One region of the Vibrio navarrensis genome, then DNA from elsewhere that is predicted to be linked to it. Evidence: predicted binding sites of a transcription regulator. Region 1 holds the regulator's gene; each other region holds the start of a gene.
What was found. Region 1 encodes MetJ, which represses methionine synthesis genes. Its sites were predicted from a motif close to TTAGACNTNTANANGTCTAA; they were not measured.
Positions count from the first base shown of each region.

Region 2: the regulator MetJ is predicted to act here: its motif matches at 7,243-7,262, upstream of metA (homoserine O-acetyltransferase MetA).
Region 3: the regulator MetJ is predicted to act here: its motif matches at 3,536-3,555, upstream of metK (methionine adenosyltransferase).

Region 1 is NZ_CP065217.1:300,036-309,921, forward strand. It holds gene rpmE (50S ribosomal protein L31) at 192-413, shown strand; gene I3X05_RS01330 (malic enzyme-like NAD(P)-binding protein) at 712-1,992, shown strand; gene metJ (met regulon transcriptional regulator MetJ) at 2,104-2,421, opposite strand; gene I3X05_RS01340 (O-succinylhomoserine (thiol)-lyase) at 2,631-3,797, shown strand; gene I3X05_RS01345 (bifunctional aspartate kinase/homoserine dehydrogenase II) at 3,798-6,209, shown strand; gene metF (methylenetetrahydrofolate reductase) at 6,443-7,336, shown strand; gene I3X05_RS01355 (PadR family transcriptional regulator) at 7,499-8,038, opposite strand; gene ppc (phosphoenolpyruvate carboxylase) at 8,612-9,886, opposite strand, start outside.
Region 2 is NZ_CP065217.1:1,519,749-1,529,634, forward strand. It holds gene I3X05_RS06885 (nucleoside triphosphate pyrophosphohydrolase family protein) at 1-147, opposite strand, end outside; gene I3X05_RS06890 (DUF1415 domain-containing protein) at 295-852, opposite strand; gene I3X05_RS06895 (MFS transporter) at 910-2,121, opposite strand; gene I3X05_RS06900 (LysR family transcriptional regulator) at 2,222-3,091, shown strand; gene I3X05_RS06905 (glutaredoxin family protein) at 3,088-3,315, opposite strand; gene I3X05_RS06910 (M48 family metallopeptidase) at 3,483-3,998, shown strand; gene rlmF (23S rRNA (adenine(1618)-N(6))-methyltransferase RlmF) at 3,995-5,059, shown strand; gene I3X05_RS06920 (hypothetical protein) at 5,127-5,342, shown strand; gene pilW (type IV pilus biogenesis/stability protein PilW) at 5,379-6,122, opposite strand; gene metA (homoserine O-acetyltransferase MetA) at 6,277-7,218, opposite strand; gene I3X05_RS06935 (nitrate reductase) at 7,568-9,886, shown strand, end outside.
Region 3 is NZ_CP065217.1:2,987,209-2,997,094, reverse strand. It holds gene I3X05_RS14080 (hypothetical protein) at 1-841, shown strand, start outside; gene endA (deoxyribonuclease I) at 878-1,573, opposite strand; gene I3X05_RS14070 (SprT family zinc-dependent metalloprotease) at 1,693-2,193, opposite strand; gene metK (methionine adenosyltransferase) at 2,303-3,457, opposite strand; gene tkt (transketolase) at 3,780-5,774, shown strand; gene epd (erythrose-4-phosphate dehydrogenase) at 5,888-6,913, shown strand; gene I3X05_RS14050 (phosphoglycerate kinase) at 7,061-8,224, shown strand; gene fbaA (class II fructose-bisphosphate aldolase) at 8,381-9,457, shown strand; gene mscS (small-conductance mechanosensitive channel MscS) at 9,670-9,886, shown strand, end outside.

The DNA.
Region 1 (9,886 bases):
GATGGCTGATTAAAAAACTAGCGCAAAATGGCGCAAATAGGTTGATCCATTTGAGTCGATTCATTACTATATCGCGCCTTAAGATATGGCTTCGCACCAGCGAGCGCGGTATCTAAGAGTTCATTTTTAACTACGTGTGGTGTGCGGCAAAGGCTCGTATAGCGACACGGCCTACTATTTGAGGTTATCCCATGAAAGCTGGTATCCACCCAGAATACAAAGCAGTAAACGCAACTTGTTCTTGCGGCAACTCTTTCGTTTTTAGCTCTACTCTAGCTAAAGAATCTATCCACCTAGACGTATGCGACAAGTGCCACCCATTCTACACTGGTAAGCAACGTATCGTTGATACAGGCGGCCGTGTTGATCGCTTCAACAAGCGTTTCGGTGCTCTATCAAGCGGTAAGAACTAATCACATTTGTGATGACTGTTTGAGAAAAGGTCGCTTCGGCGGCCTTTTTGCTTTTTGCCTTTCTATTATTTTCCTCGTTATTTTCCTTGTTGTTGTTCAGGGGCGCTTTTCTCTCGCCCTTTGCTGGTCTTACCTTCGCCTTTCTTGGTCATTTTGTAGATATGCTTCGCATTCTTGGCTAGGAAGATTGACTTATATCAATTAGAATTTATCTCCAAATTATCTAAAAACGCAGAGTTTTAGGTCATTTTGCAACATTCCCCCTATCCCACAAAACATATAAAGAGAATAACGACCTATGTCCGATGACAATCGCCAGGCATTGACCCCTGAAGAAGATCGCCGCCAGCAAGCGCTGGATTACCATGCCTACCCAACGGCGGGAAAAATCGCCATTGCGCTGACAAAACCAGCCGAAACCGCCAAAGATCTTGCGCTCGCTTACAGCCCAGGTGTGGCTGAGCCAGTACGTGAAATCGCACAAAACCCGGAGAACGTCTACAAGTACACGGCCAAGGGGAACATGGTGGCAGTGATCTCTAACGGCACCGCAATTCTTGGTCTGGGCAATTTAGGTCCGCTGGCGTCTAAGCCAGTCATGGAAGGGAAAGCGTTACTGTTCAAACGTTTTGCAGGATTAGACTCGATCGATATCGAAGTAAAACACCGCACCATCGATGAGTTTGTCGATACCGTTGCCAACATCGCCGACACCTTTGGTGGCATCAACCTTGAAGACATCAAAGCGCCGGACTGTTTTGAGATCGAGAAACGCCTGATTGAGCGTTGTGATGTGCCAGTTTTCCACGATGACCAGCACGGCACGGCGATTGTGACGGCGGCGGGCATGCTCAATGCGATCGAGCTGCAAGGCAAAAAACTCAACGAATGTGTGATTGTGTGTTTGGGCGCGGGCGCGGCGGCGGTGGCGTGTATGGAACTGTTGATCAAATGCGGCGCGATGCGTGAGAAGATCTACATGCTCGATCGCAAAGGCGTGATCCATACGCGTCGTGATGACCTCAACGAATATAAGCAGCTGTTTGCCAATAACACCGACAAACGCACGCTGGAAGATGTGATTTCCGGCGCGGATCTCTTCTTGGGCGTGTCAGGTCCAAACCTGATGCCCGCAGAAGCGCTGAAACTGATGGCCGATAAACCGGTGGTGTTTGCCTGTTCAAACCCAGATCCCGAGATCAAGCCTGAGCTGGCACATGAAGTGCGTGACGATTTGATCATGGGAACGGGCCGCAGTGACTATCCAAACCAAGTGAACAACGTGTTGTGCTTCCCGTTTATTTTCCGCGGCGCATTGGATGTTCGCGCCAGCGAAATCAACGATGAGATGAAACTGGCGGCGGTGGATGCGATTCGTCAACTGGCGAAAGAACCGGTTCCTGCGGAAGTGTTGAAAGCAGCGGGCGTCGACAGCCTAGAGTTTGGTCCGCACTACATCATTCCAAAACCGATGGACCCACGTCTGCTACCGCGCGTGGCGAAAGCGGTCGCGCAAGCGGCGGTCGATTCCGGTGTGGCGCGCATCGCGATGCCAGAGAACTACATGATGGCGCAATAAGCCCAACGATGATGTAGACCAGTTAGCAAAACGGGACGCCAAGGCGTCCCGTTTTTATTTCTATTGTTGGCTTGGTAGTCAGCCGCTTCCCCCGAACTGACCAGCCAATCCTTAGTCGTCGTAAGCTTCGAACTCAATGCCCATCGCCGTCATCAGCGCTTTCGCTTCAGTTGGAATGTCATCTGGGCGATCTTTACGCAGATCTTCATCGGTCGGCAAGGGCTGGCCTGTGTAGGCGTGCAGGAAGGCTTCGCACAGCAGCTCACTATTGGTTGCATGGCGCAGGTTATTAATTTGACGACGAGTTCGTTCATCGGTCAGCACTTTCAGCACTTTCAATGGGATAGATACAGTGATCTTTTTCACCTGCTCGCTCTTTTTCCCATGCTCTGCGTATGGACTTATGTAGTCGCCATTCCAGTCGGCCATTGCGCACCTTTAGTCGTTATCGTTGGTTAATAAAATAATAGGCGCAGATTGTAGCTGGATTTACCGCCATAAGCAAAGACATATGGACGTCTAGAAGTGTTGACGTCTTAAATTTTGCTGGTTAAAGTGGCGGATAAAAGGAATGGATGACGCTGAAACAACAGTAGCCTATTCCCATTCAGAATGCATCTTTGGAGAAAGGAAACACTATGAGCACTCGCAAGCCCGCTACCATCGCCGTTCGAACTGGTATTGAGTCAGACAGTCAGTTCCGTGCTGTCGTTCCCCCCATTTACCTTTCGACCAACTACGGCTTTCCAGCCTTTGGCGAAGTGCCTAAGTACGACTATACCCGCTCGGGCAACCCCAACCGTGGCTTGCTGGAGCAGGCGCTGTATGAGCTAGAATCGGGCCAAGGGGCGGTGGTGACCAACTGTGGTACGTCGGCGCTTAACTTGTGGGTCTCTGCTTTCTTATCGCCAAACGATCTGATTGTCGCTCCGCACGACTGCTACGGCGGTACTTATCGCTTGTTCAATACCCGCGCCAACAAAGGCGATTTCAAGGTGCGCTTTGTTGATCAATCCGACCCAGCGGCGCTGGAGGCGGCCTTGGCGCTCAAGCCCAAACTGCTGTTGATTGAAACCCCCTCCAACCCGTTGGTGCGCGTGGTCGATATTGCGGCAGTGTGTGAAAAAGCACATCGCGTTGGCGCGCTGGTGGCGGTCGACAACACCTTTCTCACTCCGGTCTATCAAAAGCCGTTGGAGCTGGGCGCGGATTTCGTGATTCACTCCACCACCAAATACATTAATGGCCATTCTGATGTGATTGGCGGTGTGGTGGTGACCAAAACCGCGCAACATGCCGAGGAGCTGGCGTGGTGGGGCAACTGTTTGGGCGCAACCGGCACGCCGTTTGACAGCTACATGACACTGCGCGGCATCCGCACGTTGGGGGCGCGCATGCGCGTGCACGAAGAGAGCTCACAGCAAATTTTAGCCTTTTTGCAAAGCGAATCGCTGGTGGGGACGATTTACCATCCGAGCCTGCCGCAACATCCGGGGCATGAGATTGCCAAAAAGCAGCAATCGGGTTTTGGCTCGATGCTCAGTTTTGAATTTGCCGGCTCGTTTGAGCAGTTGAAGCAGTTTGTGCAAGCGCTGGAGCTGTTCTCTTTGGCCGAGTCGCTCGGTGGGGTGGAAAGTTTGATCTGCCATCCTGCGTCGATGACGCACCGAGCGATGGGCGAAGCGGCGCTGGCTGAAGCGGGTGTCTCCCAGCAATTGCTGCGTCTGTCGGTTGGACTGGAAGATGCGCACGATTTGATCGCCGATCTCAAGCAAGCCTTTGAACAAGTGAAGGGAGCGCAATAAATGTCTGTTGTACGTCAGTTGCACAAGTTTGGTGGCAGCAGCCTTGCCGACCCAGAATGTTATCGCCGCGTCGCTAATATCCTCAAAGAGTACTCCAGCGAGAATGACTTGGTGGTTGTCTCTGCGGCAGGCAAAACCACTAACCGCTTGATTGAGTTTCTTGATGGGTTGGAGCGTGATGGCCGTTTGGCGCATGACGCGCTGCAATCGTTACGTCACTACCAGCTTGGTTTGGTTGAATCGCTGCTCAGTGGCGAGGCGCAAGGCCAATTACTCGCCCAACTGAATGATGAGTTCAGTACCTTGGCGGAGTTGGCGGCGCCGCTCACTCAAACGCAGAGAGCGGCGGTACTGGGCCACGGTGAAGTGTGGTCAGCGCGTTTGCTGGCTGCGCTGCTTAACCAGTCCAATCTAGCGGCGGTGGCACAAGATGCGCGTGCTTTTTTGCGCGCCGAAAGCGGCACTCAGCCGGAGGTGGATCGCGCGCGTTCTTATCCGCTGCTGAAAGAGGTGCTGGCGCAGCACGCCAAGCGCCGAGTGATCATCACCGGTTTTATGGCGCAAAATGGCGCAGGCGACACGGTGTTGCTGGGTCGCAATGGTTCCGACTACTCGGCAACCATCATTGGCGCGTTGGCGGAAGTGTCACGCGTGACGATTTGGAGTGATGTGGCGGGCGTGTACAGCGCCGACCCACGTATCGTGTCGGACGCGTGTCTGTTGCCGCTGCTGCGTTTGGATGAAGCGAGCGAGCTGGCTCGTCTTGCCGCGCCGGTGCTGCATAGCCGCACCCTTCAACCGGTGGCGCAAAGTGCCACTGAACTCGATTTGCGTTGCAGCTACGATGCGGAATCGGGCTCGACGCGCATTGAACGCGTGCTCGCATCCGGGCGCGGGGCGAAAATCATCACTTCGCTTGATGAGGTGCTACTGGTGCAGCTCACCTTTGCCCGAGGCCATGACGACGACCGCGTGCAGCAAGAGGTGCTGCGTGCTTTGAAGCGGGCGCAACTGGAACCGCTGGCCTTTGAGTGGCAAAAAGATCAACATCGCCTGCGTTTGGCCTATACCGCAGAAATCGCCAGTGGTGCTTTGGCCTACCTACAAGAGTTGGCGGTGGAAGCGGAAATCAAACTCAAAGAGGGCTTTTCACTGGTGGCGGCGGTGGGCGCGGGCGTGTCGAAAAACGCCAGCCACTGCTTTGGCTTCTACCAGCAATTGAAACACTCGCCAGTGGAGTTCGTCTCCGAGGCGGATTCCGGCCTCAGTCTGGTGGCCGTACTGCGACGGGTTAATTTGCCTGTGCTGGTCAACGGTATTCATAGCCAGCTTTTCCAAGCGCAAAAGCGGGTGGCTATTGCCCTGTGTGGCAAAGGTAATATCGGTTCGAGCTGGCTAGCGCTGTTTGCCCAGCAAAAAAGCGAACTGGAAAAACGCCACGGCATGAACTTTGAGCTGGTGGCGGTGGTGGATAGCCAAACGTACCTGTTTAATGAGCAAGGCTTAGATGCGGCAAGCGTGCACGCCCATTTTGATGACGACTCGATCGCGCATAATGGTGATAGCTGGCTGCTGCGTTTGGGCGCTCTGCAAGGTTATGACGAAGCGGTGGTGTTGGATGTGACTGCCAGTGCTGAGTTGGCGGCGAAATATCTCGAGATCGCCAACCAAGGGCTGCACCTGATTTCGGCCAACAAGATCGCCGGTTCGGCCAGCAGTGACTACTACTATCAAGTGCAAGATGCGTTTGCCAAAATTGGCCGCCATTGGCTGTACAACGCCACGGTGGGCGCAGGGCTGCCGATCAACCATACCGTGCGCGATTTGCGTGAGAGCGGTGACGAAATCGTTGCGCTCTCGGGGATCTTCTCCGGCACGCTTTCTTGGTTGTTCCAGCAGTTTGACGGCAGCGTTCCGTTTGCTGAACTAGTCGATCTCGCTTGGCAGCAAGGACTGACCGAGCCCGATCCGCGCAGCGATCTCGATGGCTCGGATGTGATGCGCAAGCTGGTGATTTTAGCGCGTGAATCTGGGCTGGAGATTGAACCGGAGAACGTCAAGGTGGAATCCTTGGTACCAGCAGAGTTGAGCGCTCTCACGCTGGATGAGTTTTTTGATAAAGCGCATCTGCTCAGCGAGCGTTTGCAGGAGCGTCTGGCCAAAGCGCAGCGCCAAGATCAGGTGTTGAGATACGTGGCGCGTTTGGAGAAAAACGGCAAAGCACGGGTGAGTGTTGAGGCGCTGTCGCGTGAGCATGCGTTAGCCAACTTGCTGCCGTGTGACAACATTTTTGCCATCGAAAGTAAGTGGTATCGAGACAACCCGTTGGTGATTCGTGGGCCGGGCGCGGGGCGAGAAGTGACGGCGGGGGCGATTCAATCGGATCTCAATCGTCTGGCAGGCCTGTTTTAAAGCGATGAACAGGCGTTAAAGCGCTTGTCGCTATCGGTACACATCTTACCCAAGGGGCCAATCGGCCCCTTGTTATTTCTACTTGAACTATGCTCATTATGAACTTGAGAAATATTCATAATCGCACTGTTGACATTAAATCGTATTCAATCCATTCTGTAGCCATATAGACGTCTAAACGTCAGTTCGCAACAGTTTGCACGTTTGTGGCAGGTGGTCACAGGGAGAGGAACATGGGCTATACACACGCAAGTCATATTGGCGCTTTAAACCAGAATATCGCTGAGCTTTCAGACAACATCAATGTGTCGTTTGAGTTTTTTCCGCCCAGCACGCCGCAAATGGAAGAGACGCTGTGGAGCTCAGTACAGCGCCTAAAAACCCTGCAACCCAAGTTTGTCTCGGTGACTTACGGGGCCAACTCTGGTGAACGTGACCGTACCCATTCGATCATCAAAGAGATCAAAGCACAAACTGGCCTTGTCGCTGCCCCGCACCTCACCTGTATTGATGCCAACCGTGACGAGCTTATCAACATTGCCAACGACTACTGGGCGAATGGCATCAAAAATATTGTCGCGTTGCGCGGTGATATTCCTCCGAGCGGCGGCGCGCCAGAGATGTACGCCTCTGATCTGGTGACTCTGCTGAAATCGCTGCACGATTTTGATATTTCGGTGGCGGCGTTTCCTGAAGTTCACCCTGAAGCGAAAAGTGCTCAAGCGGATCTGCTCAACCTCAAACGAAAAGTGGATGCGGGTGCGAACCGTGCTATCACGCAGTTCTTTTTCGATGTGGAGAGCTACTTGCGCTTTCGTGACCGCTGCGTAGCGGCTGGGATCGATGTGGAGATCGTCCCAGGTATTTTGCCCGTATCGAACTTTAAGCAGGCGTCGCGTTTTGCAGCGCAGAACAACGTTAAAGTGCCCGGTTGGATGGCGAAACAGTTTGAAGGGCTGGATGATGACCCAGTGACTCGTCAGCTAGTGGGTGCAAGCCAAGCGATTGATATGGTGCGTATTTTAAGCCGAGAAGGGGTGAAAGATTTCCACTTCTACACGCTAAACCGCGCCGAGATGACTTACGCATTGTGTCATACGCTTGGCGTACGTCCCAAGCAAGCTTAACGGTTTGAAGATAGTTTGAAGAGTAAAAGCGGCGCAAAGAGTGCCGCTTTTTATTGGGCGCACTCTTTTGCTTTGAGCAAATAGAGGCAAATAAAAAGGCTGGTATCAAACCAGCCTTATTTGTTTCTCTCGTCAATCAACGAGCGTGATGTGCGTGAAGAGTTAGCCGAGAGCTTCCAATTCAGCCAACACTTCATCTGCCCAGTTGATCCACGTTTCACGTAGCATCAGGTTGCGACGCAGCGTCAAACGCTCTAGGCGACCTTGTTTGTCGAGGGTCGATGGCGTGGCGTAGTAAGCCGCTTCAATCTCTTTGTAGTGAGCGACTAGCTTGCGAGACTCTTCGACCAATTGCGCCAATTGATGGTGGTATGGCGCAGACGGTTGAACCGAACAAGCCATCAGCTTGGCAGAAAATTCGTCACGCACCGTTGGGTGTGCTGTCGGTTGATCAAACCAATCACCAAGCGCCGCACGTCCTGCGTCGGTAATGGAGTAAACTTTACGATCCGGTTTGCCTTCCTGTGGTTCAAGCACACAAGTCACCAGTTCCTGCTCAGCCATTTTGTTGAGCTCGCGGTAAACCTGTTGGTGGCTCGCTTTCCAGAAGTAGCCGATACTGGCTGAGAATTCTTTCGTGATGTCGTAACCGGTAGCATCACGTGTGCTTAAAACGGTCAGAATAACGTGTGGTAATGACATGTCTTCATCCAAATGGTCAATAAACTGTTAACAAGCTGGCTGTACTGCGTTTGCACTCTTATTTGATGCAATTTGTTTTATGTACAGTCAGCACCAACACTGAGTTGGTCCTGTCACCTTAAAAGCCGTTTATCACCTAGGGTGGATGGAACTTTCCATCGAGCTGTGAAAATGATGATTTGATAATTAATTCACAGCGGACGCGTAGTATATCTAAATATAAGCATAAAGTAGAATACATGAGTGGTTTTGCTTAAAAAACTAATAAAATACTAAATGGGCTGCACTTCAAGGCCATGCTCTGCAATGACTGTTTAATAAATGTTCTTTTTGTAGTTTAAAATACTGCTGGCTTGTTGCTTGGTTTGCAGTTGTTAAAGTGACCTATATCACGTTTTGTTGTTTTTATCTGACGAATCTTCTGAGTGATAGTGCGTCCATAAGGTGGGAAGTGGCGATGAACGATGGGCGATGGGCGCAAGAGAGGATAAAACCAGAAAAGATGGCAGCGACAACAAAAAGGCTGCATTTTCATGCAGCCTTGAGATTAATCAGATTCACCAGTGGTGTGACTTAACCAGTATTGCGCATTCCTGCCGCAATGCCAGCGATGGTTACCATCAAGGCTTCTTCCAACTCTTCCGCCGCTTCTTGCGTTTGACGTGTGCGATACAAAAGTTCAGCTTGCAGCATGTTGAGTGGTTCGATGTAGATATTGCGCAAACGGATCGACTCCTGTCCCCACGGATCGCTTTGCATCAAGTTCTCGTTGTTTTCCACGTTCAGCACGGTTTTGATGTCACGTTGCAACTGTGCCCGCAGTTTATCGCCAAGCGGCAGCAGGGATTCATCTGCCAGGCGCTCATCGTAGTAACGCGAGATCTCGATGTTGCACTTCGAGTACACCATCTCCAGCATGCCAAGACGAGTGGAGAAGAATGGCCATTCGCGACACATCTCTTCCAGAAGCGCTTGATGCCCTTTGTCGATCGAGTATTGAATCGCTTCACCCGCACCGAGCCACGCTGGCAGCAGCAAGCGGTTTTGGCTCCAAGAGAAGATCCACGGAATCGCCCGCAAGCTTTCCACACCGCCATTGGGGTTGCGTTTCGCCGGGCGAGAACCGAGTGGCAGTTTGCCAAGTTCCAGCTCCGGGGTGGCTTGGCGGAAATAAGGGACGAAATCCGGCTCACCGCGCACCACGCTGCGATAGGCTTCGCAGCTCACTTCAGAGAGCACGGTCATCAAATCGCGCCACTCTTGCTTTGGCTCTGGTGGTGGCAGCAGGTTTGCCTCGAGAATCGCGCTGGCGTACATGTTAAAGCTGTTGACCGCCACTTCAGGCAAGCCAAGTTTAAAGCGGATCATCTCGCCTTGCTCGGTCACGCGTAGGCCACCTTTTAGGCTCTTCGGTGGCTGAGAAAGCAGTGCGGCGTGCGCCGGTGCACCGCCACGGCCAATCGTACCGCCGCGGCCGTGGAACAGAGTCAGCTCAATGCCTTCTTGCTCGGCGACTTTCACCAGCGATTCCATCGCGTGGTATTGCGCCCAGCCCGCCGCCATCACACCGGCGTCTTTGGCCGAGTCGGAATAACCGATCATCACCATCTGATGATTTTGGATAAAGCCACGGTAGAGATCGATGCTCATCAGCTGCTTGATCACCGCTTCGGCGTTGTTGAGGTCGTCGAGGGTTTCAAACAACGGGCAGACGTCCATGCGATACGGACAGCCAGATTCTTGCAGCAGCAGGTGAACGGCTAACACGTCCGACGCGGTACGTGCCATGGAGATCACATAGGCGCCAAACGCTTCACGCGGTTGTGCAGCAATGATTTTACAGGTGTC
Region 2 (9,886 bases), 1.2 Mb from region 1:
TTCGATGATCAAAGAGGTATGCAGAGTGTCCGCTTTGTCGTCGAGGCTTTCAGGCGAAGCGACTGGCAAATCGAAGGTGCTGCGAAACTCGCTGATGTCGCGGTACAGGTGGTCAAAAATCTCTTGGGTCAGTTGAGACAAATACATGTGCTTTTCCATTGGTTTTTACTAAGCGCGAATGATACCAGAGCGAACCGGCAAGCTCTACCCTAGGCTCATGCTAGCGCGGGTTTCGTCTGCGTATTGGTAAAACCATCTGCTTAGTTAAAGCATCTGCTTAATGAAAGCCATCGCTTACGAAAAGAGATACGGAAACAGTTGTTTACGCTGCTCTGGCGTCAACGCTGAAACGCGCGCGATGTTGGTGTGCGGAATCGCTTCTGGATTGGGATAGTGACGCAGCACTTTCTCCATGCTCTCTTCACGGATCAGATGAAAAATCGGGTAAGGAGAGCGATTGGTGAGGTTTTCGTCATCTTCCGGCTGCGCGCCGCCGAAACAGTAATCGGGATGGAAGGTCGCCACTTGAAAAATCCCTTCCCAGTCTTGCTGTTTGATTAGCGCCTCCACCCAATCAATGAAAAAGTTGTAGTCCCAGAAATCTTCCAGCATGTTTGGCACCACCACCAGCGTGGTCTCCAACTCGCTCGGTTCGCTTTGATCCAATTCGAGCAACTGAGTGAGAATGTCTTGCAGCAGCGTTTCTTCGCTGTCAGCGTCACTGACGTGAATTTTGATCTGTTGATTGCGTTGCGGTTTGGCTGCGAAAGGGCAGAGATTGAGACCAATCACCACATCATCCAACCATTGGTTCACTTGCTGTTTGATTTCTTGAGTTGAGCGCTGTGTCATTGTCGTTATTGCTTTGGAAAAATGGGCGCCAAGTATAGCGATACCTAGCGCGAAAACCTACTTTTCTGATAGCGCTACTTTATCCTCTAGCATGGCGTACTTGGGTTTGCGCAGTTTCACGATCACGGCAATCAGCAATGCGTACAGTACCAGCGCGCCGTAAGTCACGCCCGGCCATTGCCAGTGTTGCCAGCAATAGAGCAGGAGAAATCCGCCCAGACTGCCGCCGACGTAGTAGTGCACCAGATACATCGCGGTAGCGGTGGCTTTGGCTTTGTGCGCTTTTTGTCCAACCCAGCCATAGGCCAAGGTGTGGGTAAAAAAGGCACCAAAAGAGATCAGCACCAAACCAAGCAACATGGCAAACAGGTGCTCAATTGAGGCAATCAACATCCCGCTCAAACTGATGACCGCGCCAGTTAACATCCCTATTACCGGGTGAAAGCGCTGGTTCCATTTTCCCGTGTATTTTGAACTCACCGTGCCGCCGAGATAACAAAGGAAGATCAACGAGGCAAGACCGACGGGCAAATTATGCGGTTCGGAAACCAAGCGGAAACCCATCACCGAGTAGAGATTGACGAACAAAGCGAAGTTGAGACCGCCAATCAGCATTGCCAGCCATACCCGAGTGTGACGCAAATGCTGAACGATGGTCTGGTTGTGTTGCCACAAGGTGTGCTTGCTGGCGGTGAAGTTTTTTTGCGCCGGAAGCAGTAAGCCAACGGCGAACACACCAAGCAAAGTAAACGCCAGCATCACTTGAATGGCGGTGGTGGTGCCAAACCAATCCGACATCAAACCGCCGCTGATCCGGCCGCTGATGCCACCCAGCGAATTCGCCGCAATGTAGCCGCCAATGGCATGGCCAAAGGCGCTTGGGCTGAGTTCTTCTGCCATGTACGCCACCGCCACGGCGGCAAACGCCGCGAGAGCAACACCCAGTAAGGCGCGGCAGGCAACGACAAACAGAAAGGAGTCACTAAAGAGCAGCGCGGCGCTGCACAGTGGAATGGCAAACAGGCCAGAGAGCATGACGCGGCGACGGCCAATTTTTTCGGACAATACGGCCATCGGTACAAGGCTAAAAGAGAGGCCAAGCGTGGTGGCGGCGAAAATCCAGTTGACCTGCGTTTCTGAAACGGCGTATTCGAGTGCCAGTTTTGGCAGCATGGGTTGGAAAAGATACAGATTGCAGAACACCAAAAAAGAGCCCAGTGCGAGTGCAAAGGTAATATGTCGATACTGTTTGCTGCCAAGGTCGTACATCTCTAATCTCATCCACCTGTCGATTTGTGAGCACAGTATCAGTCGTCTCATGATAAACAAAATATATTAAAAATATGATAACGATATATTTTTGATCTTCATGGAATCGAAACAACTCAAACAATTCGTCGCGGTGGCAGAGCATCGCAATTTCACCCGGGCCGCCGAAGCGCTGCACATCGCCCAGCCAGCGCTAAGTGTATCCATTAAACGCTTAGAGCAAAGTTTAGGCGTGACGCTGTTTAAGCGAGAGGACAAACAGATCGCGCTGACCACAGAAGGGGAGACGCTCTACCAGCACGCCAAACGGGTTGTACAGCAGTTGCACGACGCCGAACTCGCCATCAACGAGCTGAAGGGATTGGAAAAAGGGGAAGTGCGTCTTGGCGCGCCCAGCATGATGGGCAGCTATTTTTTTCCGGAGATCTTGATGGCTTTCAAAAGCCACTATCCCAATCTCAAACTGACCTTGATAGAAGCGGGCACGCAGTCGATCCGGCGTATGCTGCTTGAAGGTGAACTCGATATTGGCGTGATCACCGAAAACGATCTGCCGGAGGATTTGGAAACCGACCATCTTTTTTCTAGCCAAATGATGGCGGTGGTTGGCAGCGAGCATCCGCTAGCGGAGCGCACCTCGTTAAGCTTTGCGGAGTTTTTCCGCCACGAGTTGGTGATGTTTAAGTCGGGCTATTTCCATCGAGATTTCCTCGACCATTTCAGCGCCCAGCATGGGATTGAAATGCAGTATTCGTTTGAAACCAACTTGCTGCCGCTGATCTTAAAAATCGTCAAACGGGAGTTTGCCATCACGGCGCTGCTGGAACTGGTTACTGAACACGAAATTGGCATCAAAGGGGTGCCGTTTGATCCACCTGTGACGCTCAACTTGGCGCTCGCTTGGCGTCGCGGCGGCTATTTGTCGGTGGCGGATCGCACTTTTATCGAATTTATCAAGCAGTACGTTTAGCTTTTATACATACGCTCAAAGTTGCTTGGGTTCCAGCCAATCATCAGACGATCACCGATTTTCAGCACCGGAACCGAGCGCGCCCCAATCGCGTCGAGCTCTTTTCTGCCGCGCTGCATTTTGGCATTACACAAACGGTACTGAATGCCTTTACTATCGAGATAGCGCTGTGCGTCTTTACAGTGAGGGCATTTGTCTTTGATGTAGAGGACAACTCGTTTCATGTTTTGCTACCGATGCAAGGAAAAAGGGGCGCAAGTGTAGCCAATTAATCGCGACGGGAAAAGAGCCAACGAGAAATGCGATGAATCAAGGCGTCGAGTCGGGTAAACTAGCGCGCTTTGTTTGGCGCTACGTTTCAGTGGCACGAGAAACCAAGGGTAGAGCAATCTTGCATCCGTCACTTCGTTATATTCAGGGATATCCTGCCTACATTGTTGAACCAGTGAGCAAACTTATCGACACGGGCCGCTTAATCGGCTGGTTTGATCAGCGTTACCCAACGCGCCACGATATTCGCAGTGAAAAAGCGCTGTTTGATTACGCGATGGCGATAAAAAACCAGTTTATGAAGAAAACCGGACCGATCAGCAAGGTGGTTTACGACGCTAAGATCCATCTGATCAACAATGCGCTCGGGCTACACAGTGTGATTTCGCGTAACCACGGCGGCAAGCTAAAGTCGAAAAATGAGATCCGCATTGCCAGTGTTTTTAAAGACGCGCCCGAGCCGTTACTGCGTATGCTGGTGGTGCATGAGTTGGCTCACATCAAAGAAAAAGAACACGATAAGGCGTTCTACGCGCTCTGCTGCCACATGGAACCGGACTATCATCAACTGGAGCTCGATGCTCGTCTCTTTATGATTTATCTCGATCTCAAAGCTCAGGAAAAAAAACAGTCATGACCAACAAGCGCCAAACAGTTCGAGCTCAGAGCAAGCCCGCAGAGAAGCAGATACCCTCGTCGGCCAGTGTCGATTTTGCCAAAATCAGTCGTGCAGGATTACATCAGCGCAACCAACATCGCGGGCGATACGATTTCAAAAGGTTGACCGCCGCCTTACCTGCGTTGGCTCCTTTTGTGCTACACAATCCCAAAGGGGAGCAGAGCATCAACTTTGCTGATGCCAGCGCGGTGAAAATGCTCAATAAAGCGCTACTGTGCGCCTATTACCAGATCCAACACTGGGATATTCCGCCCGGTTATTTATGCCCGCCCATCCCCGGGCGCGCTGACTACATCCACCGTTTGGCTGAACTGCTAGAAAGTGAAAATGGGGCTGGTGATTATCCGCATGGCAAAGTCAACGCACTGGATATCGGTGTCGGCGCGAACGCCATTTATCCGATCATTGGCATTCACGAGTATGGCTGGCACTACACTGGCAGCGACATTGATCCGAAATCCGTGCAGTCGGCACAACGGATTGCCAAATCCAATCCGATGCTGGCTGGCCAATTCGTTGTTAAACGGCAAGACAATCCGCAATCCATCTTTCGTGGTGTGATTGCGCCGGGGGAACGTTACGATGTCACCACCTGCAATCCACCGTTTCACGCTTCGGCGCAAGAGGCGGCAATGGGTTCACAGCGCAAACTGAACAACCTCTCAGCTAACCGATTGAAAAAAGGTGTCAAGGCAAAAGCGGGCTCACAAAAATTGTCGCAAAACAACCCTATACTTAACTTCGGAGGTCAAAATTCTGAATTGTGGTGCGATGGTGGAGAATCCTCCTTTTTACGCCGCATGGCCAATGAAAGCCAAGGATTTGCCAGCCAAGTATTGTGGTTTAGTACGCTAGTCTCAAAAAATGACAATGTGAGACCTTTACGTAAACAGTTGGAAAAATTAGGTGTACGCAGTATTCGTGTCGTCGAGATGAGCCAAGGACAAAAAATCAGTCGTTTTGTCGCTTGGTCGTATATGGATCGGCAAGAACGAGGAGAGTGGGTTAAGTTGAAGTGACGTCAGTGTTTGGCTTTGCGTCATTGACCAGCGAAAACGAATAGGTTGCGTAACAGGAGGGCATGCGATGGATTTTGAAATTTATCTACCCTGTCAGCCAGATTGGCTGTGTGAAAGCTTCCTGAGCGTTTTTACTGTCCTGCTTTTGGTTGGATTGGTGGCGTTTATTCGAATTATCTATCGTGAATACCGCACCATAAAGCGCAAAAGTCAGGTGAGAAAACTGCGCGATACGCACCGCAAAGACAGGTATAAAATCCGCAATTCCACATCAAGACGTTAGCCTAAACCGCCTGAGTGAATCTCAGGCAGTTTTGTACTAAATGGCGCTTAGGCTTTGTTTGGCCGTCAACTTTTCTAACTCCTGCTGATATTTTTTCACCAACGCTTGGTTATCCGCTTTTTGTTCCAGCTCGATCAGCAGTTGCAGTGAGGGCGATTGTAAGCCGTAGCTTTGATGAAAACGCATCAAACGCAGGCGAGCTTGCGTGTAGTTGCCTGCGTCGATTTCCAACTTAGCGAGGTTGAGGATGGATTTGGGGCGGTGCGGATCGTAATCAATCGCTCGGGTGAAATAGGTTTGTGCTTTGGCTTTAAAGCCTGCTTTTAAGGCGCAAAATGCCGCGTTTTCATAACTGGCCGGGATCAAATAATAGTAAGGCTGGGCAATCGCTTGGTTGAACAGTTTGTCTGCTTGTGCGTAGTCCCCCTGTTTGCATAAAAAAGTGCCGTAGTTGTTGAGCACATTGCCGTTTTTGGGATACTGGCGAGTCGCTTTTCGATAGAGATCTTGCGCTTTGCCATTTTCGCCAACCAGCTCGTAATAGTGCGCCATGGAAAGCTGAGCGCGGTAGTAATCTGGTGCGTGGTTTAGCGCCTGTTGTAAGTTGTCGTAGGCTTTGACCATCGCGCCATTGTCGAGATAGCCAAGCCCCAAAGCAATGCGCGATTCGGCCATATCAATCGGGTCGGCATTGTTGGCGACTTGCCCTTCGGTGATGGTGATGCAACCCGTCAGTAGGGCAAAACTCAGCAGTGGAATGAAGCGAAACGTCTGATTCATCTTGAATTTTCTTCGTGCGATGCAAAATTTACCACGATGATAATTCCTCTGGTCGCCATGCCTATCAAGCTGCGAATAAGATGCGAGTCACTTTGCATATTCGGCAAAAAGGCCACCTTGCGGCGGCCTGAGAAGAGAGAAGCTGAAGCTTCGGCTATTCGTCTTTGGTGAAGGCGTCTTCACTGAAATGGTCCAAATCGAATGGGGTTTGCTGGTAAACGCAGTAGTTGAGCCAGTTAGAAAAGAGTAAATGACCGTGGCTGCGCCAACTGGCGATCGGCGCATTATCCGGATTGTCATTCGGGTAGTAGTTGACCGGAATCGCCGGCTCCAGCCCTTCACCGAGATCGCGCACATACTCATTGTGCAAAGTGTGCAGGTCATATTCTGGATGACCGGTAACAAACACATTACGCTTATCTTTGGTGCTGGCCAGATAGACGCCAGCCGTGTCTGAGGTAGCGAGAATGTCGAGATTGGTGTGCTCGGCTAGATACTCGGGCGAGAAATCGGCGTAGCGTGAATGCGGCGCTAAAAAGGTATCATCGAAACCTCGCAAAATCGCATGGTAAGGATGATGAATTTTGTGTTGATACACGCCCGAAAGTTTCTCTTTACGGGTGCGTTTCGGCAGGTCATAGAGTAGCTTGAGGCCCGCTTGGGCCGCCCAACACACATACAAAGTGGAAGTGACATGAGATTTTGCCCACTCCATGATGGTTTGTAGATGTTCCCAGTAGATCACATCCTCAAATTGCACCAGGCCGAGCGGCGCGCCAGTAATGATCAGGCCGTCGAAGTTACGGTTTTTAACCATTTCAAACTGACGATAGAAATTATCCAAATGCTCCGTTGGGGTATTTTTACTCGGGCGGTCATCAATGCGCAGCAGTTCAACATTCACTTGCAACGGGCTGTTAGACAGCAGGCGAAGGAACTGCGTTTCGGTCTCAATTTTTTTCGGCATCAAATTGAGGATCAACACACGCAGAGGACGAATTTCCTGACTGGCCGCGCGCGTTTCACTCATCACGAAGATATTTTCATTTCGCAATACATCGGCGGCGGGTAATTGATCTGGAATACGAATAGGCACAGCTTTCTCCCTAAGCTCATGGTTTTGGACGTCTATACATCTAAACCTATCTTATTTTTTTTGTGATGTCGACAAGGAAAATCGGCGAAGTGCGTTTTGTTGTACACGCACTGCGCAAAGGGTTTGCTCCAATCTGGTGCATTGGAAAGTGCCGAATAGCCAGAGAAACAAGCTAACCCATTGAAATAAATAGATCTCGAACTTTGGCATCTGATTTGCTTTCTGGTTTGCTTAGAGCTTAAAAAAGCCATCAAACGCACCATTCTTGCTGCGTTTATGGTGCAAATTAAGGCAATGAAGCCTCTTCCGTTAGCGGGAGAGGCTTTTTTTATGGCTAAAGGAGCGGATTATGCAAGGATGTACCCAGACAACATGCCCCTATTGTGGGGTGGGTTGTGGTGTCGAAGTTAAGCAACAAGAGATGGTTGGGGATGCCACCCACCCGGCCAATCAGGGCGCCCTGTGCGTCAAGGGCGCAGCGTTAGCGGAGAGCTTGCGCATGCCCACGCGTTTGCTCTATCCGAAACTCTCAGGTCAACAAGTCAGTTGGCCACACGCCAGCGAGTGGATCGCAGAGCAGTTTTTCCAAGCGATGCAGCAGCATGGCGCGGATTCCGTGGCGATGTATGTTTCTGGGCAACTGCTCACCGAAGACTACTATGTCGCCAACAAGCTGATGAAGGGTTATGTCGGCAGCGCTAATATCGATACCAACTCGCGCCTCTGCATGTCCTCAGCGGTCGCGGCTCATGTACGTGCTTTTGGTGAAGATGTGGTGCCAGTCAGTTACAACGACCTCGAACATGCAGAGCTGATCGTCATTTGCGGCGCGAATACCGCCTGGACACATCCGGTGCTGTTTCGGCGCATTCAGCAAATTCGAGAGCGCAAGCCAAACGTGAAATTGGTGGTGATTGACCCGCGCAAAACGGTGACCGCCGAGCAGGCGGACCTGCACTTGGCGATTGCCAATGACAGTGATGTGGCGCTGTTTAACGGTTTGTTGCGCTATGCGATTGACCAGCAAAAGTTAGATGACACCTTTATTGAGGCGCATACGCAGGGGTTTGAGGCCTTGCTCGAAGTGGTGATGCAAGAGAAGTATCAACTGCCCGCAGTGGCGAGTCGCTGCGGTTTAAGTATTGAAGCTTTGAGCACTTTTTATCGCTGGTTTGTCGCCAGTCAAGCCAGCATGACGCTGTTTTGCCAAGGGGTGAATCAAGCTCAAAATGGCGTGGATAAAGGTAACGCGATCATCAATGCACATTTAGCCACCGGACAAATCGGCGAGCGTGGCGCTGGGCCATTTTCGCTGACCGGCCAGCCTAATGCGATGGGCGGCAGAGAAGTGGGTGGATTAGCCAATCAACTGGCGGTGCATCGCGGTTTCGATCCGAGTTCGATTCGCGCGGTGCACCAATTTTGGCAATCTCCACGCATTGCGGAAAAGCCGGGATTGAAAGCGGTTGAACTGTTTGATGCGCTGGCGCGCGGTGAAATTAAGGTGCTGTGGATCATCGCCACCAATCCGGTGGTCTCGATGCCGGATAATCAAGCGGTGCGAGAGGCTTTATCTGCCTGTCCGTGCGTGATTGTCTCCGACATCACTGCTGATTCTGACGTGGCGCAGTATGCCGACTTGCTATTGCCCGCAGCAGGCTGGGGGGAAAAGCAAGGCATGGTGACCAACTCGGAGCGGAGACTGTCCCGCCAGCGCCGTTTTCTCTCGCCCCCAGGCGAGGCGAAAGCAGACTGGCAGGCGGTGTGTGACGTGGGCTCACTTCTGTGCGCTAAACTCGGGGCCAAAGATGGTTTTGCCTTTGACTCTGAAGCGGCGATTTTCCGCGAGTTTGCCGCGCTTAGTGGCATCAACCGCGATTCACCTCTCAAGTTCGACTTGTCCGCGTACCAAACGATGAGCGATGAGGGCTACCAAAACTGGGCTCCGACGCAGTGGGGCGGTGAGTCGCCTTATCGCAACAAGCAGTTTTCTTACCCGGATGGTAAAGCGAGATTTATCGCTGTTGAGCCAGGTGCTACGGGCACAAACGCTGAAAACCAAGCTGGACTCTGGTGGCTAAATACCGGTCGTCAACGAGATCAATGGCATACCATGACCCGCACCGGGCACATCGAAAAACTGGCGGGCAGTGAAGTGGAGCCGACGGTTTATCTCAATGCGCTGTCGGCGCAACGTTTAGAGGTGACCAATGGTGAGTTTCTCTCGCTGCGCCACGCAGAGCGCGATCACGCACTCCTTGCCAAAGTTGCAGTGGATGAATCGCTCTCGCTGGGCCAGCTCTTTATGTCGATGCATTGGGCAGGCGTCTATGCAGGCGGCAGCCAAGTTAACGCGGCTGTTTCTGCCAAGGTTGACCCTATTTCGGGCCAACCCGCCTTCAAATCATCCTTGGTACGTGCAAGCAAAGCCAATATCGCCACTTTTGGCCTCTATATCGGTAAAAATCCCCCTCCGGAAACAAGCGCGTACCGGGCCTATCAACATCAAGACAAGGTTGGCATCTGGCGTTTTGCCAGTGAAGAGCCAATCTCTCTGGAAGTATTGAGCCGTTCAAACAGTAAGTATGTGACTTGGCAACTCTCTCAGGGCTGGATTGGGCTCGAGATCGCCGCAGAAAGCTCATCCATCGGGCTGACTGAGGAAAAA
Region 3 (9,886 bases), 850 kb from region 1:
CCAGCAAGAAGATTATCGTCAGGCATTTTCAAAACAGTTCAGCTATGACAGCGCTACTCGCTATTTGGATAGCAGCACGTTTGACTATGTTACTTACTCAAATGACTACGATGCTACGCGCAATGGGGAGCGTAAAACGGAACAAATTGCACCGGGTCTATTCCGTTTGTTGTCTCATGAACTGGCGCACGCGAACGATCTGCTACCGCCAAATGACTTGTTGCAATTGGCCGATAGCGGCACCATTTACAGCGAGATTGAATCCGCTGATCATGTGGCTAAGCAGTTGACCGGCAGTCAGCCTCTCACTTCTGCATTGTTATTGGAAGCGGCACAAGTCTCATTTCATGGTGAAGCCATGACCGATAGAGTTCGTCAGTCTACGGGGCAACAGGCGGGTGGCGAATTTGAACGAGATGGCGCGGCGGCGTTTTACGGCTACTCTACGCCACAAGAGGATGTCGCTATGCTGTTTGAAAGCTACATGATGTACAAAAAGTACAAGGTGTACTCAGAAGTGGCGTTCTTGTCGGTTCCACAAACGACGTATTATAGCTGTAACGATTGGAAAGTGTTGTGGGGACAGCGCAATCGTCTCGCCGATGCTAATGTGCGTGATCGTGCCGTGTTGGTCGCACAACGCATTTTGAATGTGAGTGAAAATGACATTCGCGCCAATATGCCTAGCAGCACAATGCGTCCAAAGACAATGCCGCTAGGGAAAGGGTGGTGTGAAATTGTTGGTCGTTCTTACGATGAGTCCGGCGAAATGCGTTATGCCCCACAGCAAGAGCGTAAAGAACGCTTTGGTTATCTTGAGGATATCGGCGCGAAAGAGTAAGTATGATGAAATCCCAGTGGCGACACTGGGATTTTTCTATCGCGTTTGACACGCTTCCTTCACATAAGAGTTGTGGTTGCCCTGAACTTTGGCAATTCGCTCATCGCGTATGCATTCCCACTCCGATACGGGATAAGTTTTATTCCATGCTTGCATCAACTGAGTCTGCTGTTTCGACAGTTGGAAACCGTACTCTCGGCTCATGTAGAGGTAAGTGCGAGCAATCGAGCCCCGAGCGCGATCCGGCGGCATCACTTTACGCGCTTTGAAATTGACCTGCATTTCACAGCGGCCATAGGTCTCACCATCAACGCCATTCCACTGGCTAAAGTTAAAGTTCGAGCGATCGCCGTTGACTTCACCAACCGCTGGGGTGAGGTTATGCAGATCCGCTTCCATCGAGCGAAACTGAACATCATGTCTGCTGCAATTTTTCCGTCCACCGTTTTGCCAACATTGTCGCTGGTGGCCGAACTGCCAAGCGGGCACCACATGTTCCCACTCAATACGACTGGCACGATTTTGTTGCTTACGCACTTGATAACCACAAGATTGCAAATCTGGAATGCCTTTCTTTCCTTGCCATTGAATCTCGCAGCCACAGTAAAAACTGACCGGATAATCTTGGTAAATTTGTAGCGCCTCTTTCTTCGCCGCAGAGAAGTTGGCCGGGGGCGCAGCCAGTACAGGCAAGCTGCTGAGAGCCGCCAGTAGTGAAAATAGGTATTTCATCTAAAAAGTCTTAGAAAAGTATGACTTTTTAGATTGTAGCACTCAGTTTTGCCGCGAAGTAGTGAGCGAATTGTTAAAGCTGAGTCAAAACTGCGCTGAGGGCGAGCTTAGAGAGGCCGCTAACTGAGTTGTAATCCGGTAAACTGCAAAGGCTGACGGCACTTTGTGCAGCAATAACTGGCTTGATGACGTTGCACTTTGTTGTGGCGGCGAATTGACAGTGGGTACTCGGCGCAGGCGCAGCGATATTGAAAGGTTTTCCCTTGGACCGAATGGATATTAAAGCGATGCGTCGTTCTTGCTGGTTGCTGAAATACCTGCTCCATAATCGCTTGCCACTCTTTACCGTGAGGTTTGACGCGCCCGAATATCTGATAGGCGATGAGGTGGGCGACTTCGTGAGGAATCACCTCTTGCAAAAACTCATCAGGGTTCTCTTTGAACAATACGGGATTCAGGCGTATCTCATTCAGTTGCAAGTAAGCTTTTCCCGCCACTTTGCCTCGAACGTTAAAACTGAGTTTGGGCAGAGGGAAAGTGCGCTGAAAGCGTTGCTCGGCTAAGGCGATACAGTGGGCGAGGACTTGCGAGGATTGTTCGGCTAGTTCGTGGTGCAACATGGGCTCTTCTTCAAACGGCGAAATTTGTTTTCTTACGCATAATCAATTTATACGCATAATAAAAAGCCCCTGCATTGTAGCAGAGGCTTTCTGTTCGAGAAGAGGCTGATTATTTGATGCCAGCAAACTCACGCAGTAGTGCTGCTTTGTCGGTTGCTTCCCAAGGGAACTCTTCGCGACCGAAGTGACCATATGCAGCGGTCTTCTTGTAGATTGGCTGAAGCAGATTCAGCATCTCTTGCAGACCGTATGGACGTAGGTCGAAGAACTGGCGAACGGCTTCAATGATGATGTCGTGCGACACTTTCTCAGTACCGAATGTTTCCACCATGATAGAGGTTGGATCCGCTACACCAATAGCGTAAGACAGTTGGATTTCACAACGATCAGCCATGCCAGCTGCGACGATGTTTTTCGCCACGTAACGTGCTGCGTAAGCGGCAGAACGGTCTACTTTCGATGGATCTTTACCAGAGAAAGCACCACCACCGTGACGCGCTGCGCCGCCGTAGGTATCAACGATGATCTTACGACCGGTCAGACCGCAGTCACCCATGGGACCACCGATAACGAAACGACCGGTTGGGTTGATGAAGTACTTGGTTTCTTTGTTTAGCCATTCTGAAGGAAGAACAGGCTTGATGATCTCTTCCATCACCGCTTCGCGCAGATCCGGTGTTGAGATAGAATCACAGTGCTGAGTAGACAGCACAACCGCATCAATACCAACAATTTTGCCTTGATCGTATTGGAAAGTAACCTGTGATTTCGCATCAGGGCGCAACCATGGCAGCGTGCCATCTTTACGTACTTTCGCTTGACGTTCCATCAAACGGTGCGCGTAGGTAATTGGTGCTGGCATCAGTACTTCGGTTTCGTTACATGCGTAACCGAACATAATGCCTTGGTCGCCCGCACCTTGCTCTTTAGGGTCGGCTTTATCAACGCCTTGGTTGATGTCAGGAGACTGTTTGCCGATGGTGTTGAGAACAGCACAAGAGTTGGCGTCGAAGCCCATGTCTGAGTGAACGTAGCCGATTTCGCGTACGGTTTCGCGTGTCAGTTCTTCGATATCAACCCAGGCAGAAGTGGTAATTTCACCACCGACCATGACCATGCCGGTTTTTACGTAAGTTTCACATGCAACACGTGCTTTCGGGTCTTGCTCAAGAATCGCATCAAGAACCGCATCAGAAATCTGGTCTGCAATTTTGTCTGGATGGCCTTCTGATACTGACTCAGAAGTGAACAGGTGCTTTGCCATGAGAGCTCCACTTTTGATTGATTTTCGCAGCTGAACACTTGCTCTCAGCTCCGGGAATGAAATACGATTTGTAGGTGTTTCTACATCTAGACGTCTATTCTAGTTTTGAATACTCGAATTACAAGTGATTTTTTAGTATGAGTCAAAAGTAATCGTTTGCCTTGCTAGTGCGAAGAATTTGCTCTATTTCGCTTTCAGTGAAGTAGAGCATGGTTTGCTAGGGGGATTTCTCGGGTAAATCGTTTGCAGAGCAGAGATTGCTTTGCGAAAATAGCCAGCGCAATTTTTCTTATTACATCGCTTAATGCACTCAGGAGCAGACATGCCATCTCGTAAACATCTCGCTAATGCAATCCGCGCACTCAGCATGGACGGCGTACAAAAAGCAAACTCAGGCCACCCAGGGGCACCTATGGGCATGGCGGACATCGCTGAAGTTCTTTGGCGTGGCCACCTAAACCACAACCCATCAAACCCAGAGTGGGCGGACCGCGACCGTTTCGTACTGTCTAACGGCCACGGCTCTATGCTGATTTACTCGCTACTGCACTTGAGCGGTTACGAGCTATCTATCGATGATCTGAAAAACTTCCGTCAGCTTCACTCTAAGACTCCAGGTCACCCAGAGTACGGCTACGCACCGGGCATCGAAACAACAACTGGCCCGCTAGGCCAAGGCATCACCAACGCTGTTGGTATGGCAATGGCTGAGAAAGCGCTCGCAGCGCAATTCAACAAAGAAGGCCACGACATCGTCGACCACTTCACTTACGTGTTCATGGGTGATGGCTGTTTGATGGAAGGCATTTCGCACGAGGCTTGCTCTCTTGCTGGTACGCTAGGTCTAGGCAAACTGATCGCATTCTGGGATGACAACGGCATCTCTATCGATGGTCACGTCGAAGGCTGGTTCTCTGACGATACGCCTAAGCGTTTTGAAGCATACGGCTGGCACGTTATCCCAGCAGTGGATGGTCACAATGCTGAAGCGATCAACGCAGCAATTGAAGCCGCTAAAGCGGATCCTCGTCCTACGCTAATTTGTACGAAGACTATCATCGGTTTTGGTTCACCAAACAAATCAGGCTCGCACGACTGTCATGGTGCACCGCTAGGCGCGGAAGAAATTGCCGCAGCGCGTGAATTCCTAGGTTGGGAACACCCAGCATTTGAAATCCCTGCTGATGTATACGCACAGTGGGATGCAAAAGCCGCAGGCGCTGCAAAAGAAGCCGCTTGGAACGCGAAGTTCGAGGCATACGCAGCCGAGTACCCTGAGCTTGCCGCAGAGTTCAAACGCCGCGTAAATGGCGAACTGCCAGCGCAGTGGGAAGAGAAAGCAAGCCAAATCATTGCTGATCTTCAAGCAAACCCAGCAAACATTGCGTCACGTAAAGCATCGCAAAACGCGCTAGAAGCGTTTGGTAAAATGCTGCCAGAATTCATGGGCGGCTCTGCTGACCTAGCGCCTTCTAACCTAACCATGTGGTCGGGTTCTAAATCTCTAGAAGCGAACGACTTCTCTGGTAACTACATCCACTACGGTGTACGTGAATTTGGTATGACTGCTATTATGAACGGTATCGCACTACACGGTGGTTTTGTTCCTTACGGCGCAACCTTCCTGATGTTCATGGAATACGCACGTAACGCAATGCGTATGGCGGCTCTGATGAAGATTCAGAACATCCAAGTGTACACGCACGATTCTATCGGCTTGGGTGAAGATGGCCCAACTCACCAACCCGTTGAGCAAATCGCATCGCTACGTCTAACACCAAACATGAGCACATGGCGTCCATGTGACCAAGTGGAATCAGCAGTAGCATGGAAACTGGCGATTGAGCGCAAAGATGGCCCATCAGCGCTGATTTTCTCGCGTCAAAACCTAGCGCAGCAAGAGCGTACGGCACAGCAAGTGACAGACATCGCCAAAGGTGGTTACATCCTGAAAGATTGCGAAGGCAAGCCTGAGCTTATCCTTATCGCGACGGGTTCTGAAGTTGAACTCGCAGTGAAAGCCGCTGAGCAACTAACCGCAGAAGGTAAGAAAGTGCGCGTGGTTTCCATGCCATCAACCGATGCATTCGACAAACAAGACGCCGCTTACCGTGAAGCGGTACTGCCATCAGACGTAACAGCGCGTATTGCTATCGAAGCGGGCATTGCCGATTTCTGGTACAAGTACGTCGGCTTTGGCGGTCGCATCATCGGTATGACCACCTTCGGTGAATCAGCGCCAGCGGACCAACTGTTCAAGATGTTTGGTTTCACAGTAGAAAACGTGGTGAACACCGCGAAAGAAATCATCGCTTAAACGCTACAAAGTGGAACAAGCCGAGTCAACCTGACTCGGCTTTTATTTTAATGCGCAAAGGTTTTCGATCAGTTACTATGCGTGACACGAAAAAAATGTGGGGCGATGGAATTATGCTAAAAGTTGCGATCAATGGATTTGGACGTATAGGTCGTAATGTTTTAAGAGCCGTGTATGAGAGCGGTAAGCATCAGCAGATCAAGGTGGTGGCGGTGAACGAACTGGCCCAGCCGGATGCCATGGCCCATTTGCTGCAATACGACACCTCGCATGGTCGTTTTGGTAAGAAAATCAGCAATGACCAAGAACACATTTACATTCATCACAGCAACGGTGAAATGGATACGGTGCGTATTCTTCATCTGGCTGACATCGATTTACTCCCTTGGCGTGATTTAGAAGTCGATTTAGTGCTTGATTGTACTGGCGTATACGGCTCGCAAGCCGATGGTCAAGAACACATCAAAGCAGGCGCGAAGAAAGTGCTGTTTTCTCATCCTGGCGCGAACGATGTGGACAACACCATCATCTATGGCGTCAATCATCAAACGCTGACCGCGCAGCACAAAGTTGTGTCTAACGGCTCTTGCACCACCAACTGCATCGTGCCAATTATTAAGGCCCTCGATGATGCTTTTGGCATCGAATCTGGAACCATCACCACCATTCACTCCTCAATGAACGATCAACAGGTGATTGACGCTTACCACACCGATCTGCGCCGTACTCGCGCTGCCAGTCAGTCCATCATTCCTGTGGACACTAAGTTGCATAAAGGAATTGAAAGAATATTCCCGAAATTTTCCAACAAATTTGAAGCTATTTCGGTGCGAGTGCCGACAGTTAACGTCACTGCGATGGATTTGAGCGTCACAATTAATACAAATGTGAAAGTTAATGACGTAAATCAAACCATAGTGAAGGCGTCTCAGTGTACATTACATGGCATTGTTGACTATACTGAAGCGCCATTGGTTTCCATCGATTTCAACCACGATCCGCATAGTGCGATTGTGGATGGAACGCAGACACGAGTCAGTAACGGGCATTTGGTGAAAATGCTGGTGTGGTGCGATAACGAATGGGGCTTTGCGAATCGCATGCTGGATACTGCGCTCGCAATGCAGGCGGCTAAGTAGTCTGTAGTCGCCACGGAGAAAATTTATTTCTAGGCTTGAAATAAATTGCTAGTAACTCCATATCAAGACCAGTTTAAAGAATTAACAGGCTTGGCAGGGTTGCCGAGTTTTCAAAAACTTTATTTTTAATATTTGAGAGGACACAACATGTCTGTAATCAAGATGACTGACCTGGATCTCGCAGGTAAACGTGTATTTATCCGTGCTGACCTTAACGTGCCAGTTAAAGATGGCAAAGTCACTTCTGATGCACGTATCATCGCATCTCTGCCAACGATCAAACTGTGCCTAGAAGCGGGCGCGAAAGTGATGGTGACGTCTCACCTAGGCCGTCCTACTGAAGGTGAATACGCAGAAGAATTCTCTCTACAACCTGTTGTGAACTACCTAAACGACGCGCTAGATTGCGAAGTGAAACTGGCGAAAGACTACCTAGACGGTCTTGAGCTAAACGCGGGTGAATTGGTTGTTCTTGAAAACGTTCGCTTTAACAAAGGCGAGAAGAAAAACGACGAAGAACTTTCTAAGAAATACGCGGCACTATGTGACGTATTCGTAATGGATGCATTCGGTACCGCTCACCGTGCGCAAGCATCAACGCACGGCGTTGGCATGTTTGCTGACGTAGCGTGTGCGGGTCCTCTACTGGCTGCTGAACTAGATGCACTAGGTAAAGCGATGAGCAACCCAGAGCGTCCTCTAGTGGCTATCGTTGGTGGTTCTAAAGTTTCTACTAAGCTGACTGTGCTTGAGTCGCTATCAAAAATCGCTGATCAACTGGTTGTTGGTGGTGGTATCGCTAATACTTTCATCGCAGCAGAAGGCCACAATGTAGGTAAATCTCTGTACGAAGCTGACCTAGTGGAAACAGCACAAAAACTGATGAAAGAGTGTGCGATTCCAGTAGCCACTGACGTTGCGTGTGCCAAAGCATTCGATGAGAACGCAGAAGCAGAAATCAAACACGTTTCTGAAGTTCAAGACGATGACATGATCTTCGACCTAGGCCCTGATTCAACGGCAGCACTAGCGGAAATCATCGCAAACGCGAAAACCATTCTTTGGAACGGCCCGGTAGGCGTATTCGAATTCAAAAACTTTGAAGCGGGTACTAAAGGCATTTCTGAAGCGATCGCTAAGTCTCCAGCATTCTCTGTAGCAGGCGGCGGTGACACGCTAGCGGCGATCGACAAGTTCGGTATCAAAGCGGACGTATCTTACATCTCTACTGGCGGCGGTGCGTTCCTTGAGTTCGTAGAAGGTAAAGTACTTCCAGCGGTTGAAATGCTAGAAGCACGCGCTAAAGCTTAATCAATATGTCGAGGGCGGGAGAAATCTCCCGCTTTCTTGTTTGCTGCATGCGCCGGTTTCTTCTGCTAGAATGACGCCCGTTGTGAGCAAACGTTTGCAAGAATTTAAACTTAACAAGTTTTGTTTTTAAAACGACAGATAAATAGGATTCCATCCATGTCTAAGATCTTCGATTTCGTAAAACCTGGTGTTATCTCTGGTGATGACGTACAAAAAGTATTTCAAGTAGCTAAAGAGAACAACTTCGCTCTTCCAGCAGTGAACTGTGTGAACACAGATTCTGTTAACGGTGTACTAGAAGCGGCTGCGAAAGTGAAAGCACCAGTTATCGTTCAGTTCTCTAACGGTGGCGCGGCTTTCTTCGCAGGTAAAGGCGTTAAACTGGAAGGTCAAGGCGCACAAATTCTTGGTGCAGTAGCGGGCGCGAAATACGTTCACGCTGTCGCTGAAGCATACGGTGTGCCAGTGATTCTGCACACTGACCACGCGGCTAAGAAACTTCTACCATGGATCGACGGTCTGCTAGACGCTGGTGAAGAGTTCTTCGCTCAAACTGGTAAGCCTCTATTCTCTTCTCACATGCTAGACCTTTCTGAAGAGTCTCTAGAAGAGAACGTTGAAACCTGTGCTAAATACCTAGAGCGCATGGCGAAAATGAACATGACAATCGAGATCGAACTGGGTTGTACTGGTGGTGAAGAAGATGGCGTTGATAACTCAGATATGGACTCTTCTGAGCTGTACACTTCTCCTGAAGACGTTGCTTACGCATACGAGAAATTGAACGCAGTGAGCCACCGTTTCACTATCGCGGCTTCTTTCGGTAACGTACACGGCGTTTACAAGCCAGGTAACGTTGTTCTGACTCCAACTATCCTACGTGATTCTCAAGCGTACGTTTCTGAGAAATTCGGTCTTCCAGCGAACTCTCTGAACTTCGTATTCCACGGCGGTTCTGGTTCTACTGAAGCAGAAATCAAAGAGTCTATCTCTTACGGTGTGATCAAAATGAACATCGATACCGATACTCAGTGGGCAACTTGGGACGGCATCCGTAAGTACGAAGCCGAAAACCACGATTACCTGCAAGGTCAGATCGGTAACCCAACGGGTGAAGATGCGCCGAACAAGAAGTACTACGATCCACGCGTATGGCTACGTGCTGGTCAGGCTTCTATGGTTGCTCGCCTTGAGAAAGCCTTTGCTGACCTGAACGCAGTAGACGTACTGTAATTCGTCGCAAATTTTTGCTAAAAGCCCGCTCATTTGAGCGGGTTTTTTTATGCTTGTTAATCACTTATGGTGAAATTTCTGGCACATATGACGAGAATTGCTTAACCTTGTACAGATTGATATGAGTGCTGCCTTGTGGGGTATCCCATATCAATGGCACGCTAAATAGCCACGTATACATACAGGCTCGTAACAGATTGAGGAAAGAAATTATGGCAGGTGAATCTGTGGGGATTGAAACTCCACTTGTAGACAGTCTGGCACAGGCTGAAACTTGGCTGACGAACAACTCAGACCTATTTATTCAATACGGCGTGAATATTATTTCCGCCATCATTATTCTGTTCATTGGTAACATGATAGTGAAAGCGGTGGCAAACAGCGTCGCGAAAGTACTTGAAAGCAAACAGATGGATAAGGCAGTCGTGC